Regions from separate parts of the Streptomyces sp. NPDC002669 genome, predicted to be linked through region 3. Evidence: riboswitches for the same ligand, from Rfam matches in the RefSeq annotation. Region 3 holds a riboswitch; each other region holds the start of a gene.
The links. Region 3 has a riboswitch for cyclic di-AMP ahead of ACFYW1_RS26565 (M23 family metallopeptidase). Riboswitches for the same ligand answer to the same signal wherever they lie in the genome.
Positions count from the first base shown of each region.

Region 1 (4,204 bases), on a different contig from region 3:
CGTCTTCGCGCGCTGGTACTCCTCGTCCGTGAGGGCGCCCCGGTCCCTGAGGTCGGCGAGCCTGGCCAGGTCGTCGACGTGGCTGCCGTGTTTCGGGCCGTCCCCGCCCGAGGTGCCCGCCGCCTCCCGTACGTACGCCTTGAAGGCCGCGTCCCGGTCCTGGGCCTCCTTGATGTCCCGTCTGCTCATGGACTTGCCGCGCACGATCACGTACACCAGCACCCCGATGTACGGCAGCAGCAGCGTCAGGACCAGCCAGGCCGCCTTGCCCCAGCCGCTGAGGTCGTGGCTGCGGAAGATGTCCGTGATGACCTTGAAGAGCAGGAACAGCCACATGACCCAGAGGAAGAACCAGAGCATGGTCCAGAAGAGGTCGAGCAACGAGTAGTCGTCCACGGTTCGCTCCCGATCAGTGCGATGTCGTCGCGTCGGTCGGCCGGTCGATGAAATCAGTCATATCACCGCATATCGGTACGCGCGCGCCGTCCGAGGTCAGGTCCGGACAGGGCCCGGGCGGGGTCCCGGGTCCGGATCGCCGGTGCGGTCCGTGGGCCGGAGGCGGTCCGGGTGAAGCCCCGGGGAACCCGAGTGGTCATGAGTGCGCCGGGAATGGCGTAGAGTTGTGTTCACCGACGCGGGGTGGAGCAGCTCGGTAGCTCGCTGGGCTCATAACCCAGAGGTCGCAGGTTCAAATCCTGTCCCCGCTACTGAAGAGTCAGGCCCGGCACGCATGCAGCGTGCCGGGCCTGACTCGTTTCGTTCTCCCGTCCCGCCCCACGCCCCGTCCCCCCATTGGCCGATGAGCGGTCGCCGCGCCGTCGCGTTCCGGGGAGTCTGGGGGCGGGGCGCGGTTCCGTCCGCAGCCGCGGACGTACCGGGCAGGAGACCAACGGGTGGTGTGGAAGCGGGAGCAGCGGCGCGGCGGGCACGTCGACGGCGGCGTCGGCACCCGGCGGTTCGTACGGGCGATGCCCGCCTTGATGATCGTCGGCGGGCTGGTGTTCGACATCTTCACGCCGCCGACCTTCACCGCCATCCCGCTGTTCGTGGCGGCGCCGCTGATCGCCGCCCCGTTCTTCTCGCTCTCCCGCACCGTCAGCACCGGCATCGCCTCGATGCTGGCCGTCATCGCGCTGCGGCTGTCCAGCAGCACGCTGCCCGAAGTGGTGCCGCTGATCGAGCTGCTGACCCTGGCCACCGTCTCGGTCCTCGCGGTCGTGATCAACGGGGTGGTGCGGCGCGGCAACGAGCAGCTGGCCTCCGCGCGGGTCATCGCGGAGACCGCCATGCGCGCGGTGCTGCCGAAGCCGTCCGAGCGGATCGGCGGACTGCGCGTGGCGGCGCGGTACGTGGCGGCGCAGGCGGACGAGTTCGTCGGCGGCGACCTGTTCGCCGTGACGGACACCCCGTACGGGGTGCGGCTGGTGGTCGGGGACGTGCGGGGCAAGGGCCTCGAAGCCGTGGGGACGGTGGCGGTGGTCATCGGGGCGTTCCGCGAGGCGGCCGAGCAGGAGCACTCGCTGGAGGGCGTGGCGTGGCGGCTGGAACGGGCGCTGGCGCGGGAGGAGGCGAGGCGGGGCGGGCTCGACGTGCTGGAGGGGTTCATCACCGCCGTGCTGGCCGAGATCCCGTCCGGGCCGGCCCGGGTGCGCGTCGTCAACCGCGGCCACCCCGAACCGATCCTGCTGCATCCCGACGGGGCGCTGGAGGTGCTGAGGCCCACCGAGCCCGCGCTGCCGCTCGGGATGGACCTGGGCGCGTGGCCGCAGCGGACGGACGAGTGGGAGCTGCCGGCCGGGACGACCCTGCTCCTGTACACGGACGGCCTCTCCGAGGCACGGAACGCCGAAGGGGTCTTCTACGACCCGGCGGACCGGCTGCGCGGGCGGATCTTCCCGGGGCCCGAGGAGCTGCTGTCCGCGCTGACCGACGACGTGCGCCTGCACACGGGCGGCGAGACGACCGACGACATGGCGCTGCTCGCGGTCATGCGCCCGGCGGAGGGGGAGCCGGACCGGCGCAGGACCGTGCGGATCGTCGGCCGGGAGGAAGGGTGACGGGCGGGCCCGGGGGCCGGGTTCCGTTCCTTCCGCTCCCGGCGCCACGGTGCGTGATCGAAGGGCGCCGCTCCGCATAACATTTGACGCAACGTCAGAAACGGGGTAGTGGCTGAGGTGCGGTCAACTCGCACGTTTTCATTGGATTATGTCCCGTAAAGTCCAGGCCAAAGACGTGAACGATCAGTGGGAACGGCTTGGAATGCGACCCCGGTGTCTATTAACGTTCGATAACGCAGCGCGGTCGTCCCAGCCGCCGCCAGTGGCGGCACCGTGCGCGAGCGCCGAATTCCGCAAGGGAACCGGGGAACCACCTATATGGGGTGAATCGGACGCCTGTGTCTCGTGAGAGGCAGAGGGGCCCGTAGGAGACCTTCCTGCTCCGAACCCGTCAGCTAACCCGGTAGGCGAGAAGGAAGGAAAGGAGTGCGCCCCCGTGGCGTCCAACAAGCCTGCCCCCGAGGCCCCGTCCCGGTTCACCCCCGACTACGGCTTCGGTGCCGACTTCCCCGCACAGCGCGGTTCCGACACGGCGGCCACCGGGACGGTGACGACGGCATACGGCAGCGACCACGACGCCGGGTTCAACGGTGACTTCAGCGACGGCTACGGCGGCGACTTCCGCACCGAGGGCAACGGCGGCGAGCCCGCGCGCAGCCTGGAGGAGTGGAACCCCACCGAGGAGTCCGTCCGCCCCGTGCGCGGCCGGCACCGCGTCGCCAAGCAGCGCAGCGGACTCGCCCGCAGCTCCACGGTGCTGGGCGTCGGCGTCATCGCGGCGGTCGGCGCGGGCGGCATGGCCACCGCGCAGAGCAAGCCGCCGGTCTCCATCTCCGTCCCCGACTCCATCACGGAGAACCTCCCCGACGCCGCGTCACTTCCCGGCGTGGGTGCTCTGTTCTCCGACGACTCGGACAAGGACGCGTCCGAGGACGTCACCGCCACCACCCCGCTGACCTCCGCCGGCATCACCGCCGCCGAGGCCGAGCAGGGCAGGACGGATGCCGGCGAGGCGCTCCGCGCCCGCATCCTCCAGCAGGCCGAGCAGCAGCAGGACGCGGCCGCCGCCGAGGCCAAGGCCGCGGAGGAGGCGGCCGCCGCGGAGAAGGCCGCCGCCGAGGCGAAGAAGCAGCAGGACGAGGCCGAGGCCAAGGCCGCCGCCGAGAAGAAGAAGGCGGAGGAGGAGGCCAAGAAGAAGGCGGAGGCCCTCCGGCTCGCCAAGCTCGCCGCCAGCTACGCCGTCCCGACCTCCTCGTACACGATCACCTCGACCTACGGCCAGGCCGGTTCGATGTGGTCCTCCGGCCACCACACCGGCCTCGACTTCGCCGCCCCGACCGGCACCCCGGTCAAGGCCGTGCACGGCGGCACCATCAAGTCGGCGGGCTGGTCCGGCTCGTACGGCTACCGCACGGTGCTGGAGCTGGAGGACGGCACGGAGGTCTGGTACTGCCACCAGTCCTCGATCGGTGTCAGCGTCGGCCAGAAGGTCGCCACCGGCGAGACCATCGGCCGCGTCGGCGCGACCGGCAACGTGACCGGACCGCACCTCCACCTGGAGATCCACACCCCCGACGGCACGGGTGTCGACCCGATGGCCTGGCTCCGCGGCAAGGGCCTCAACATCTGAGGCGACCCGGCCCGGCCCGGTCCACCGGCCCATGAACCCCGGCAGTCCTGACGCTCCCCCCCGACGTCAGGACTGCCGGTTTTTCGTGGGAGGTACCGGGCCGGCACGCCCGCGGGCCGCCGGAAAGAACGGGCCCGCCGGAATAGCGGGCCCGTCGGAACTCGTTGATCCACTTATGACTTCTCTTCGTAAGCTGGGCTCCTCCGACCTCCAGGTCTTCCCGCTCGCACTCGGTGGCAACGTCTTCGGCTGGACCGCCGACGAGGCGCAGTCGTTCGCCGTGCTGGACGCCTACGCCGAGGCCGGGGGCAACTTCATCGACACCGCCGACGTGTACTCGGCCTGGGTCCCGGGCAACGAGGGCGGTGAGTCCGAGACCGTCCTCGGCAAGTGGCTCGCCGCGCGCGGCAACCGGTCCGACGTCGTCGTCGCCACGAAGGGCGGCGCCCACCCCGAGTACAAGGGGCTTGCCGCCGCCACCATCAAGGCCGCCGCCGAGGAGTCGCTGCGCCGGCTC
Region 1 covers NZ_JBIAQQ010000030.1:23,683-27,886, reverse strand. The annotation lists gene ACFYW1_RS32305 (SHOCT domain-containing protein) at 1-396, opposite strand, end outside; tRNA gene ACFYW1_RS32300 (tRNA-Met) at 634-707, shown strand; gene ACFYW1_RS32295 (PP2C family protein-serine/threonine phosphatase) at 897-2,057, shown strand; cyclic di-AMP (ydaO/yuaA leader) riboswitch at 2,330-2,482, shown strand; gene ACFYW1_RS32290 (M23 family metallopeptidase) at 2,605-3,687, shown strand; gene ACFYW1_RS32285 (aldo/keto reductase) at 3,863-4,204, shown strand, end outside.
Region 1: another riboswitch for cyclic di-AMP. It lies ahead of ACFYW1_RS32290 (M23 family metallopeptidase); the one in region 3 lies ahead of ACFYW1_RS26565 (M23 family metallopeptidase).

Region 2 (4,204 bases), on a different contig from region 3:
GATGCGCTGCCACGAGGGCGTGCGTCCTTCCTGATGACTGCCCGTCGGGGACTACCGACGGGCCCACCGGCGAACCGGCGACGGGCGCCACGGGGGAGCGGCCCGCCGCCGGACCGCCCGGCGGGGCGACCGGTGCGCCGTCCGGGGACGGAGCGGCGATGGAGCCGGTCACCTGGTCAGGGACGCTAGACCCGGGGCACGGGCAGGAGTCGTAATGACGCTTATTGCCCGAATTTGGCGTGGCGTTGTCGTTGAGTGATCGAGGAAATTGCACCAGAGCGAGGCATTGGGTACAGACACGAGTGAAGCGGCCGGGAAGTCGCACCTGCCTGCGGGGCGGTGATATGGGCGGGGTTAGGCTGCGGCCTCATGGACGTACTCATTCATGTCTTCGTCGCCCTGCACGTCATCGGCATCGCCTCGCTGCTGGGTGGTTTCCTGACCCAGATGAAGGCGATGGGTGCGGGCACGGCCCGGTTCGTACCGGCGATGCTGCACGGTGCGCTGACCATGCTGGTCACCGGTGTCGCGCTGGTCGGGCTGAACGAGGCCGACGGCGGCCACGTGAACAACATCAAGATCGGGATCAAGACGCTGATCCTGGTCGTCATCCTCGCGCTCGTCTACGTCAAGCGGGACGAGGAGACGGTCGACAAGGGCGTCTTCGCGGCGGTCGGCGGCCTGACGCTCGCCAACATCTTCATCGCCACGCTCTGGACCTGAGCCCGCCTCCCGGGCCCCGTGCCGGCCCGAGGTCTGCCCGATCGCCTGTTCGCCCGCTGCCGGCCCCGGCCCGGCCGCCGACCCGCCGCGCGAGGCGGGGCAGCGGCCGGGCCGGGGTGCCGGCCGGGCCCGGAGCGGCGAGCCCGGCCGACGCGGTCGTCACGCCGGGCGCACGCTGCCGTAGATCGGCATGTAGTAGATCGACTCCTCGCGCACGTTCGCCCCGGGCTTCGGCGCGTGGATCATCATCCCGTCGCCCTTGTAGATGCCGACGTGGCTGATGTCGTCGTAGAAGAAGACGAGGTCGCCCGGCCGCAGGTCCGCCGTGGCGACCCGGGTGCCGACCTTCACCTGGTCCCAGGTGGTGCGCGGCAGGTCGACGCCCGCCGCCTTCCACGCGGCCTGGGTGAGCCCGGAGCAGTCGTACGAGTCCGGGCCGGTCGCGCCCCAGACGTACGGCTTGCCGATCTGGGCCCGGGCGAAGGCGAGCACCTTGTCCGTCCTGGTGGCGTCGCTGTCCGAGCCGGTACCGGTGCCCGTACCGCTGCCGGAGCCCGCCTCCTTCGCGGCCTCCTCGGCCCTGCGGTCCGCCTCCGCCTTGGCGGCGGCCTGCTGCTTCGCCAGTTCCTCGGCCTTGCGCCTGGCCTCCGCCTCCTTCTTCCGCTCCAGCGCCGCGAGCCGCGCCTTCTCCTCGGCGGTCAGCTTCGACAACAGCGTGCGCGCCTCGCCCAGCTTCTTCTGGACGTTCTGCTTGCTGGTGCGCAGCGTGGCCTGGGTCGTCGTCAGGGTCTCCAGGCTCCGTACCGCCTCGGAGCGCTTCTTCGCCACCCTGGCCTGCTGGGTCTGGAAGTCGGTGACCGCCTTCTGCTGCCGACCGGTCATCCGGTCCAGCAGCCGGCTCTGGTCGAAGTACGCCTGCGGGTCGTCGGCCAGGAAGAAGGTGGCGGTCGGCGCGATGGAGCCGTTGCGGTACTGCGCGGCGGCGTAGGCGCCGAGCGTCCGGCGCGCCTCGTTGAGCTTGTCGGCGCGCTCGGCCACGTCGTCCAGCAGGCCCCGGACCTTGGCGCGCTGGGCGGTGGAGGCCTCCTTGGCCAGGTTGTACTTCTGGGTCGCGGTGCCCGCCTGCCGGTAGAGGTCGTCGACCTTCTTCTGGACGTCCTCGATGCCGGGCTTCGGGTCGGGCGCGGCCGTGGCGCTCTGCGTGGAGAGCAGGGTCACGGACGCCAGCGCCGCCGTGGTGAGTCCGACGGCCGGTGCGTTGCTGAACGTCCGGGGGCGCGGTTTGCGGTGCGATGCCAAGTCGGGCATCTCCTTCCGTGGACCGCCTGCCGGGTTAGCTGTCGGGTTCGGGCGGAACGGAAGGCTGCCCTACGGTCCGTTCAGTGGGGGATGAGGACCGATTCACCCCGGTCTTGCCTGTTGGGTCCCCGGCTCCGAACGCCCGCGAGGGCAGCCCGGATTCGGCGCGGGCTCCCGCTCGGCGTGGTTCGCCGCAAAGGGGGTACGGGCTGCCCGGTCGAGCACGCTAGCCAACCGGTGTGCCGCTGGGAAGGTCGATGTTCGATATGCCCGATACATTTTCGTGACCTGGGTGGCGGGGGCGGCCGGGGGACCGGAACCCCTCACGTGGTGTGCGCGCCCGCTCCCCGTGCGTGTCCGCCGGGAGCGGTTCGGCAAGGGCCCGTCGGGTGTCCGCGCGGCGGCTTAGACTCGACAAGCGATGAGCAGCCTCTTTGACGACAGTTTCCTGGCCGGCCTCCAGCACTCGGAGGAAGAGCCCCCGCCGCCCCCCGAGGACACCGCACCCGAAGAGGTGCCGGAGGGGCTCTTCGGGGACGTGTTCGACGGGCCGCCGCCCAGGGACGCGTACTACCGCGACGGCGCCCCCCGCCCGGTCATCGACCCGGCGGCGCTCCTCGACGGGCTGAACACCGAACAGCGCGCCGCCGTCGTGCACGCGGGCGCCCCGCTGCTCATCGTCGCCGGGGCCGGTTCCGGGAAGACCCGGGTGCTGACCCACCGGATCGCCCACCTCCTGGCCGAGCGCGGGGTGCACCCCGGCCAGATCCTGGCGATCACCTTCACCAACAAGGCCGCCGGCGAGATGAAGGAGCGCGTCGAGCAGCTCGTCGGACCGCGCGCCAACGCCATGTGGGTCATGACCTTCCACAGCGCGTGCGTGCGCATCCTGCGCCGCGAGTCGAAGAAGCTCGGCTTCACCTCGTCGTTCTCGATCTACGACGCGGCCGACTCCAAGCGACTGATGGCCCTGGTCTGCCGCGACCTCGACCTGGACCCGAAGCGCTTCCCGCCGAAGTCGTTCACGGCCAAGGTCTCCAACCTGAAGAACGAGCTGATCGACGAGGAGACCTTCGCCGGCCAGGCCGCCGACGGCTTCGAGAAGACGCTCGCCCAGGCGTACACGATGTACCAGTCCCGGCTGCGCGAGGCCAACGCGCTGGACTTCGACGACATCATCATGACGACGGTCCACCTGCTCCAGGCGTTCCCCGACGTCGCCGAGCACTACCGCCGCCGCTTCCGGCACGTCCTGGTCGACGAGTACCAGGACACCAACCACGCCCAGTACACCCTCGTGCGGGAGCTGGTCGGGCCGGCGGGCGAGGGCGACGCCCCGGCCGAGCTGTGCGTCGTGGGTGACGCGGACCAGTCGATCTACGCCTTCCGCGGCGCGACCATCCGCAACATCCTCCAGTTCGAGGAGGACTACCCGGACGCGACCACGATCCTCCTGGAGCAGAACTACCGCTCCACGCAGACGATCCTGTCCGCCGCCAACGCGGTCATCGAACGCAACGAGAGCCGCCGCCCCAAGAACCTGTGGACGAACGCCGGCACGGGCGCCCGGATCACCGGCTACGTCGCCGACACCGAGCACGACGAGGCGCAGTTCGTCGCGGACGAGATCGACCGGCTCACCGACGCGGGCGACGCCAAGGCCGGTGACGTCGCGATCTTCTACCGGACGAACGCCCAGTCCCGTGTCTTCGAGGAGATCTTCATCCGCGTCGGGCTGCCCTACAAGGTCGTCGGCGGCGTGCGCTTCTACGAGCGCAAGGAGGTCCGGGACATCCTGGCCTACCTGCGCGTCCTCGCCAATCCGGAGGACACCGTCCCGCTGCGCCGCATCCTCAACGTGCCCAAGCGCGGCATCGGCGACCGGGCCGAGGCGATGATCGACGCCCTGTCCCTGCGGGAGCGGATCACCTTCCCGCAGGCGCTGCGCCGGGTCGACGAGGCGTACGGCATGGCGGCCCGGTCGGCCAACGCCGTCAAGCGGTTCAACACGCTGATGGAGGAGCTGCGCACGATCGTCGAGTCCGGCGCGGGCCCCGCGGTGGTCCTGGAGGCCGTCCTGGAACGCACGGGCTACCTGGCCGAACTCCAGGCGTCCACCGACCCGCAGGACGAGACCCGGATCGAGAACCTCCAGGAACTCGCCTCGGTGGCCCTCGAATTC
Region 2 covers NZ_JBIAQQ010000015.1:139,960-144,163, reverse strand. The annotation lists gene ACFYW1_RS22665 (NlpC/P60 family protein) at 1-13, opposite strand, end outside; gene ACFYW1_RS22660 (hypothetical protein) at 370-723, shown strand; gene ACFYW1_RS22655 (NlpC/P60 family protein) at 883-2,031, opposite strand; cyclic di-AMP (ydaO/yuaA leader) riboswitch at 2,030-2,199, opposite strand; gene pcrA (DNA helicase PcrA) at 2,444-4,204, shown strand, end outside.
Region 2: another riboswitch for cyclic di-AMP. It lies ahead of ACFYW1_RS22655 (NlpC/P60 family protein); the one in region 3 lies ahead of ACFYW1_RS26565 (M23 family metallopeptidase).

Region 3 (4,204 bases):
CGTCGCGGCTGTACAACCGTCTCGTCCGCCGCGACCGCACGGCCGTGGCGGCCGGGTTCGGACTGCTGCGACTGGCCGGAGCGCCCTCGCTCGGCTGGCTGGACGTCAAGATGTCCGGCGGGGTCGAGGTGCCGGAGGTCGAGACCGCGGTCGACGAGGAACTCGCCCGGTTCGCCGCCGAGGGCCCCACGCCCGAGGAAATGGAGCGGGCGCAGGCCCAGTTGGAGCGCGAGTGGCTGGACCGGCTCGGCACGGTCGCGGGCCGCGCGGACGAACTGTGCCGCTTCGCCGTGCTGTTCGGCGACCCGCAGCTCGCCCTGACCGCCGTGCAGCGGGTGCTCGACGTGACTGCGGAGGAGGTCCGGGCCGCGGCCGGGGCCCAGCTGCGCCCGGACAACCGGGCGGTGCTGGTCTACGAGCCGGTCGAGTCGGCCGAGGCCGCCGACGAGACCGACGCCGACGACACCGACGCGCACGAAGGAGCGGGCAAGTGACCGACGCCGCGACTGGAGTTTCGATGCAGTACCACCCGCAGCCGGCCCCCGGCGTCGCACGGCCCTGGGCCTTTCCCGCCCCGGAGCGGGGGTCCCTGCCCAACGGCCTGACGGTGCTGCGCTGCCACCGCCCCGGCCAGCAGGTCGTCGCGGTGGAGATCTTCCTCGACGCCCCGCTGGACGCCGAGCCCGAGGGCTTCGACGGCGTGGCCACGATCATGTCGAGGGCGCTCTCCGAGGGCACGGACAAGCACACGGCGGAGGAGTTCGCCGCCGAGCTGGAGCGCTGCGGCGCCACTCTCGACACCCACGCCGACCACCCCGGCGTCCGGGTCTCCCTGGAGGTCCCGGCCTCCCGGCTCGCCAAGGCCCTGGCCCTGGTCGCCGAGGCGCTCCGGGCGCCCGCCTTCCCGGACGGCGAGATCGAGCGGCTGGTGCGCAACCGGCTCGACGAGATCCCGCACGAGCAGGCCAACCCGGCCAGGCGCGCCGCCAAGCAGCTCTCCAAGGAACTGTTCCCGGCCGCGGCGCGGATGTCGCGCCCGCGTCAGGGCACCGAGGAGACCGTGGAGCGGATCGACTCGGCGGCGGTGCGCGCGTTCTTCGACGCCCACGTCAGGCCGTCCGCCGCGACCGCCGTGGTCGTCGGCGACCTCACCGGCATCGACCTGGACGCCCTGCTCGCCGACACGCTCGGCGACTGGTCGGGCGAGCCCGCCGTGCCCCGGACCGCCCCGCCGATCACCGCCGACGACACCGGCCGGGTCGTGATCGTCGACCGTCCGGGCGCGGTGCAGACGCAGTTGCTGATCGGCCGGATCGGCGCCGACCGGCACGACAGCGTGTGGCCGGCCCAGATGCTCGGCACGTACTGCCTGGGCGGCACGCTCACCTCCCGGCTGGACCGGGTGCTGCGCGAGGAGAAGGGCTACACCTACGGCGTGCGGGCCTTCGCCCAGGTGCTGCGGTCGTCCGCCCCGGACTCCGAGTCGGGCGCGACCGGTGCCTCGATGATCGCCATCAGCGGATCCGTGGACACGGAGTCCACCGAGCCGGCGCTCAAGGACCTGTGGACGGTCCTGCGGACCCTGGCGGCGGAGGGACTGACGGACGAGGAGCGCGAGACGGCCGTGCAGAACCTCGTGGGCGTGGCGCCCCTGAAGTTCGAGACCGCGGCCTCCGTCGCGAGCACCCTCGCCGACCAGGTCGAGCAGCACCTCCCCGACGACTACCAGGCACAGCTGTACGCCAGGCTCGCGGAGACCGGCACGGTCGAGGCGACCGCGGCGGTCGTCAACGCGTTCCCGGAGGACCGGCTGGTCACGATCCTCGTCGGTGACGCGGCCCGGATCGCGGAGCCGGTCCGCGCCCTGGGCATCGGAGAGGTCTCGGTGGTCTCCGGCTGACGAGCGGCCCTGCCGGAAGACAGAAGGCCGGATAGTCGCATATCGGGACGAAGGGAGGGTTGCGGCGAAGAGGGTTTCGCCGCAACCCTCCCTTTTGTCCGCTCTTGGGGAGAGGTTGCCTGGTTGCCCTGTGGGATGCGCTACAAAACGGCCTGTCCGTTTGGTGAACGTAAGCGGTCCCGCTTAGCGTCGGCTCGGCTGTCCGCCACTTGTATGCCGCAACCGCGACGTACCGGGCAGTCATCGCCGAGTCCCCGTACGGCGCGAGCCAGGGGAGCCGGGGACCCATGAAGTCCCTGGGGTGAATCGGAGGCCCGAGCCGCGACGGCCGGGGCGTCCGTAGGAGACCTTCCTGCTCCGAACCCGTCAGCTAACCCGGTAGGCGAGAAGGAAGGAAAGGACCAGCCACTTCATGGCGTTCACCCGTGCCACCGGGAAGCATCGTGCCCCGAGCCGCCTGACGCGCGGGAGCGCGAAGGCCGTCGGCGTCGCGACCCTGGCCACCACCGGAGTCATCGGCGGCCTGGCCTCCCCTGCCCTCGCCGCGGGCTCCGACGCCCCCTCCGCGAGCGGGGCCGGCCTGAACCAGGTCATCGCCATCGACGCGACCCTCGCCGACCAGATCGAGGCCCAGGCCGACGCCCAGCAGCACCAGGCCGATGCCGTGGCGAAGGCGAAGGCGGAGGCCGAGAAGAAGGCCGAAGCCAGGAAGAAGGCCGTGGCGAAGGCCAGGGCCGAGGCGAAGCGCGCGGCCGAGGAGCGTGCCGAGGAGGCGCGTGCCGCCCGGTCCGCCGAGCGTGCCCGGCTGGGCGCCTTCCAGCTGCCGCTCGCCGGTTCGTACATCAGCACCGGCTACAAGGCCGGCGGCTCGCTCTGGTCCTCCGGCAGCCACTCGGGCGTCGACTTCCACGCCGCCTCCGGCAGCTCCGTCGTCGCCGTCGGCGCCGGTACGGTCGTCGAGGCCGGCTGGGGCGGCGCGTACGGCAACAACGTCGTGCTCCGGATGACGGACGGGACGTACACGCAGTACGGGCACCTCTCCTCGATCGGCGTCTCCGTCGGCCAGCGCGTCGGCGCGGGCCAGCAGATCGGCCTCTCCGGCTCGACCGGCAACTCCACCGGGCCCCACCTCCACTTCGAGGCCCGCACGACCCCGGAGTACGGCTCCGACGTGAACCCCGTCGCGTACCTGCGCGCCCACGGCGTCAACGTCTGACCCGAGCACCCCGCGGCACCCTCCACGCCCTTCCGATGGCCCCGGCAGCCCGCCGGGGCCATCGGCGTATCCGTCAAGGGGCCCGGTGCGGGTGCCCGCCCGCCGAACCGCCCCGCGGCCAAAAGATATTCATGAATTTCCGTCCGGCATCGGAAACACGGTCGCATTGCAATAGAGTCACGGGGCAGGTATCGGCCGGCCGCGGTGTGCGGGGGATCGAGGCGGAGGTTCGGACATGCGCATTCCGGCGCATTCGGTATGCACGGCAATTCGTGACGACATCGTCTCGGGTTTCTTCGAGCGGGGCAGCCGACTCACCGAGGAGTTGCTGGCGCGCCGGTACGGGGTTTCCCGGGTCCCGGTGCGGGAGGCGTTGCGGACCCTGGAGTCGGAGGGGTTCGTGGTCACCCGCCGTCACGCGGGCGCCTGTGTCGCCGAGCCCACCGAGCTGGAGGCCGCCGATCTCCTGGAGGTCCGGATGCTGCTGGAGCCGCTGGGCGCCGCGCGCGCCGCCCGGCGCCGCACCGAGGCACACCTCAAGGTGCTGCGCGGCCTGGTCAGGCTCGGCCGGGACCGGGCCGGGCGGGGCGAGACGGAGGACCTGCGCCCGCTGGACGGCTGGTTCCACGAGACGCTGGTGCAGGCATCGGGCAGCCCCGGTCTGACCGCCCTGCTCACCCAGCTCCGACACAAGACCGCCTGGATGTACACGGTCGAGCCGCCCGCCCGGCCGATGGACTCCTGGGCCGAGCGCGGGGCCATCGTGGACGCGGTGGCGCGCCGTGACGCGGACCGGGCCAGGGCGCTGGCCGCCCAGCACGTCGAACGGGCCGCGGCCGCGCACCGGCTGCGCCGGACGGACCGGCCGGGGGGCCGCACGGCCCGGCGGCCCGCCGTACCGCGCACCGACCGGGTGAGGACCTCGCAACATCCCGTAAACACCACGGGCGCGCGGCATTAACAATCGGGCCGTATAAAAAGGGGTGAAGTGTGATTCCGGAGGGAAGCGGGCCCGGTCCGCGATAATTCCACCCGTCCGAATTCCCCTGCCCCGATTCCATGGGCCGTCATTCCGGGAGCCGGGCCCA
Region 3 covers NZ_JBIAQQ010000020.1:54,107-58,310, reverse strand. The annotation lists gene ACFYW1_RS26575 (M16 family metallopeptidase) at 1-494, shown strand, start outside; gene ACFYW1_RS26570 (M16 family metallopeptidase) at 518-1,900, shown strand; cyclic di-AMP (ydaO/yuaA leader) riboswitch at 2,135-2,299, shown strand; gene ACFYW1_RS26565 (M23 family metallopeptidase) at 2,313-3,116, shown strand; gene ACFYW1_RS26560 (GntR family transcriptional regulator) at 3,352-4,077, shown strand.

Region 4 (4,204 bases), on a different contig from region 3:
GTAGCCGGCTTCCTTGATGGCTTCGAGGATGAGGTCGAGGGCGGCGCGGTTCGAGTCCAGGTTCGGCGCGAAGCCGCCCTCGTCGCCGAGACCGGTCGACAGGCCCTTGGCCTTCAGGACCTTCTTCAGCGTGTGGTAGACCTCGGTGCCCCAGCGCAGGGCCTCGGAGAAGGACTCCGCCCCGATCGGGGCGATCATGAACTCCTGGATGTCCACGTTGGAGTCGGCGTGCGAGCCGCCGTTGAGGATGTTCATCATCGGAACGGGCAGCAGGTGCGCGTTCGGGCCGCCCAGGTAGCGGAACAGCGGCAGGTCCGATGCCTCGGACGCGGCGTGGGCGACGGCCAGCGAGACGCCGAGGATGGCGTTGGCGCCGAGCGAGCCCTTGTTCTCCGTGGCGTCCAGGTCGAACATCGCCTGGTCGATCAGCCGCTGCTCGGTGGCGTCGTAGCCGACGAGCTCCGGGCCGATCTGCTCGATCACGGCGAGGACGGCCTTCTCGACGCCCTTGCCCTGGTAGCGGTTGGGGTCGCCGTCACGGAGCTCGATGGCCTCGAACGCACCGGTGGAGGCGCCGGACGGAACGGCAGCACGGCCCGTGCTGCCGTCGTCGAGGCCGACCTCGACCTCGACCGTGGGGTTTCCGCGGGAGTCGAGGATTTCCCGGGCTACGACGACGTCGATGGACGGCACGAGGCATCTCCTTCTGGGATATGACGCTGGTTGTGCAGGGTCGCTTTGGCCTTGCGACAAGAGCCTAACCGGCCGGGCCCGATCAGCCCGACGACCGCCCGTCCCCTGGGACGAAAAAGGACCCGAGGGCGGACAATGCGGGAGGAAAGGCCAGATTTTTACCGGTCAGTAACTACAGGAGTTGAACAAACCCTCCCGGAGGGCTCCGACGGAAGGGGCCGCGGGGGCCGGTGGCCGCCCGCGCGGCGGGAAGGCGGAAACCCCGGCCCGCGCGTACGGAGGGTCGCGCGGGCCGGGGCCACCGGGGAGGAGAGGATCCCGGCTACTTCGTCAGGTGCAGCTGCTGACCCGGGTAGATCAGGTCGGCGTTCTCGACGATGTCCTTGTTCAGCTCGAACAGCTTCTGCCAGCCGCCCTCGACGCCCCGGTCGGCGGCGATCTTGCTCAGCGAGTCGCCGGTGACGACCTTGTACTCGCCGTCGCCCTTCTTGACCTTCTTGCCGGTCGGGGTGGTGACGGTCTTCCTGGCCTCGGCCCGCGGGGCCGCGGAGCGCTCGGAGCGGGAGGCGGCGGGGGCCTCGGTGCGCTCCTGCTTCGGCTGGGCCTGGCGGGTCGGCTGCGACTGCTGCTTCGGGGCGGCCGGGGCGCTCTGCTGCTGCGTGGAGCCGGACTTCTCGGTGGAGCCGGAGGAGCCGGTGTCGACGCCCGGGTCGACGCCGTCGTTGCGCAGGCCGCCGGCGCCGGCGCAGGCCCAGGCACCCGGGCCCTGCATGTCGAGGAGGCGCTCGGCGGTGGCGATCTGCTGGGCCTTGGTGGCCAGGTCGGCGCGGGGGGCGTACTGCAGACCACCGGCGGCGGCCCAGCTGGACTGGGAGAACTGCAGGCCACCGTAGTAGCCGTTGCCGGTGTTGATCGACCAGTTGCCACCGGACTCGCACTGGGCGACGGCGTCCCAGGTGGCGACGGAGGCGGCGGAGGCGCCGGTCGCACCCATCAGGGGGACGGCGACGGCGGCACCGGTGACACCGGCGAGCGTGGCGATGCGGACGGCCTTGGACGGGCGGCGGTGCTTGCCCTTGCTGGAAAACAGCATGGAACTTCTCCTCACCGACGCCTACGAGGTGAGCTGTCGGGTTCGGGCCAAGTGAGTTGCCCGGTCGCACGTCCTAGCACGCGACTTCACCCCAAGCCGGTCCTGATGCGTCCTTCGACGATCGGGGCCGGCGCCTACCTGGGTCCCCCGCTCCTGCCTACGGCGCTTTACGCGTCTGTTCCCTCCGACCGACGGCAGGATTCGGCGTGACGGTCGACGGGGCCCGCGGTGCGAGCGGTTCCGACCGTAAACATACGCAACCCCCACATTCAAAGATGGACACATCGGACAATAAGCCCTTACTTGCATCTGAGGATCTATTGTTTCCGCAGGTCGGGGCCGATGCGAAGGGTTTCCCGGCGCGCGACACGCCAGTTGACGCAAAGAGACCCATGTCTCACTTACGCATAAGTGGACATAGGTCCCTGAACTGCCCCGGTTCCGGGGTCTTTTTCAGCCGGTCGTCAGGCCGCTCTCACGCGGCTCTCACTCGGCCGTCACACCGAGGTCGAGCCGCTGGCCGGGAAGGATGAGGTCCGGGTCGGAGCCGACCTCGTCCCTGTTCGCCTCGTACAGCGCAGCCCACCCACCAGGGACCTTCTGCGCGTCGGCGATGGCCCAGAGGTTGTCGCCGGGGCGGACGGTGTACGGGTCGCCGGCGGCCGGGGCTTCCGTGTCGCGCGCGCCGTCGCCGCCCCGGGAGGCGTGACGGCCCGGCTCGCGGCCCTCGCCGGCGCCGGTCCCGCGGCCGTCCTCGACGGCCGGGGTGCCGCGGTGCTTGCCGCCCTGACCGCTGGACGATTCAGGTGAACCGGACGGGAGGGACTCCCCGGGCGTGTCGGACGGGGCCTTCGTGGAGCCCTCGGCGGAGCCCTCCGAGGGCGGTGCGGTGGGGGTGCCGGACGAGGGGTCCGGAGACGGCGTGACCGTCCCTGACGGCTCGTCGGCACCGTCCGTGCCGTCCACGGCACCCGCGCCGTCCGCGCCCTCCGTGGCGCCGCTCGCCGGGTCGGCCGGAGTCTTCGACGTCTCCCCGGCGGGCTCCCCGCCCTGCTCCGGGTCGGCGGAGGGCGTGGTCCCCGGGTCGACGCCGGGCAGCGTCCCGTCCGTCGCGAGGCCGGAGATGACCGCGCAGCTGGGCCACGCCTGCGGCCCCTGGTCCTCCAGGACCTTCTGGGCCACGGCGATCTGCTGCGCCCGGCTGGCGAGGTCGGCGCGCTCGGCGTACGACTCGCCGCCGTACGCCTTCCAGGTCTCCGGCGAGAGCTGGAGCCCGCCGTAGGAGCCGTTGCCGAAGTCGGCGCTCCATGTGCCGCCGCTCTCGCACTCGGCCACCCGGTCCCAGGTCGTGGCGTCGGCCGCGTGCGCACCGGACGCGCCGAGCAGCGGGATGGCGATGGCGGACCCGGTCACGCCCGCGGCGACGACGATGGCGGGTGCCTGACGGGGGCGACGGTGTTTGCCGTTCGCGGAGCCCATGGGGTTTGCCTTCCGTGTAGCTGACGTGTGTCTGGTGGGTCGAACGGTGAACCTAGCTGGACTCGAACGGGAGTCACAAGTCGATGCAGCGCGGATCACGTAAAAGTCACAGAGTTGACGAGGAGTCACTTCCGGCCCGTCCGGACTCCGGCGTGAACTCCACGGGAAGGGTGCGCAGTCCGCGCATGATGAGCCCGCCGCGCCACCGCAGATCGCCGGATTCCACCGCGAGCCGCAGGTCGGGGAGGCGTCTCAGCAGCGTGGCGAGCGCGGTCCGGCCCTCCAGCCGGGCGAGCGGCGCGCCCAGGCAGTAGTGGATGCCGTGCCCGTATCCGAGGTGCTGATTGTCACGCCGCGCGAGGTCCAGGGTGTCGGGTTCCGAGAAGCGTTCCGGGTCGCGGTCGGCGGCGGCGAGCACCACGAGCACGGGGTCCCCGGCCGCGATGTCCTGTCCGCCGAGTGTCAGCGGCTCGGTGGCGAACCGCCAGGTCGCCAGCTCGACCGGACCGTCGTACCGCAGCAGCTCCTCGATCCCGGTCTCCAGCAGCGCGCCCTCCTCCGTCTCGATGGAGTGCTGGAGCAGGGCGCGCTGCTCCGGGTCGCGCAGCAGGGAGTGGACGCCGTTGCCGATGAGGTTGACCGTCGTCTCGAACCCGGCGAAGAGCAGGATGAAGGCCATGGCCGCGGCCTCGTTCTCGGTGAGGTGCTCGCCGTGGTCGCTGGCCCGGATCAGCCCCGAGATCAGGTCCTCCCCCGGGTTCTCGCGCTTGCGGTGGATCAGCTCGGCGAGGTAGCCGCGCATCTTCTTCACCGACCTGGCCACCCCGCCGCGCGGGCCGCCGCCGTGGCGGATCATCATGCCCGCCCAGTCCCGGAAGTCGTCCTGGTCCTCGGGCGGCACGCCCAGCAGGTCGCAGATCGCGTAGATGGGGAGCGGGA
Region 4 covers NZ_JBIAQQ010000009.1:146,119-150,322, reverse strand. The annotation lists gene eno (phosphopyruvate hydratase) at 1-693, opposite strand, end outside; gene ACFYW1_RS16610 (transglycosylase family protein) at 1,016-1,786, opposite strand; cyclic di-AMP (ydaO/yuaA leader) riboswitch at 1,790-1,961, opposite strand; gene ACFYW1_RS16605 (transglycosylase family protein) at 2,273-3,265, opposite strand; gene ACFYW1_RS16600 (cytochrome P450) at 3,372-4,204, opposite strand, start outside.
Region 4: another riboswitch for cyclic di-AMP. It lies ahead of ACFYW1_RS16610 (transglycosylase family protein); the one in region 3 lies ahead of ACFYW1_RS26565 (M23 family metallopeptidase).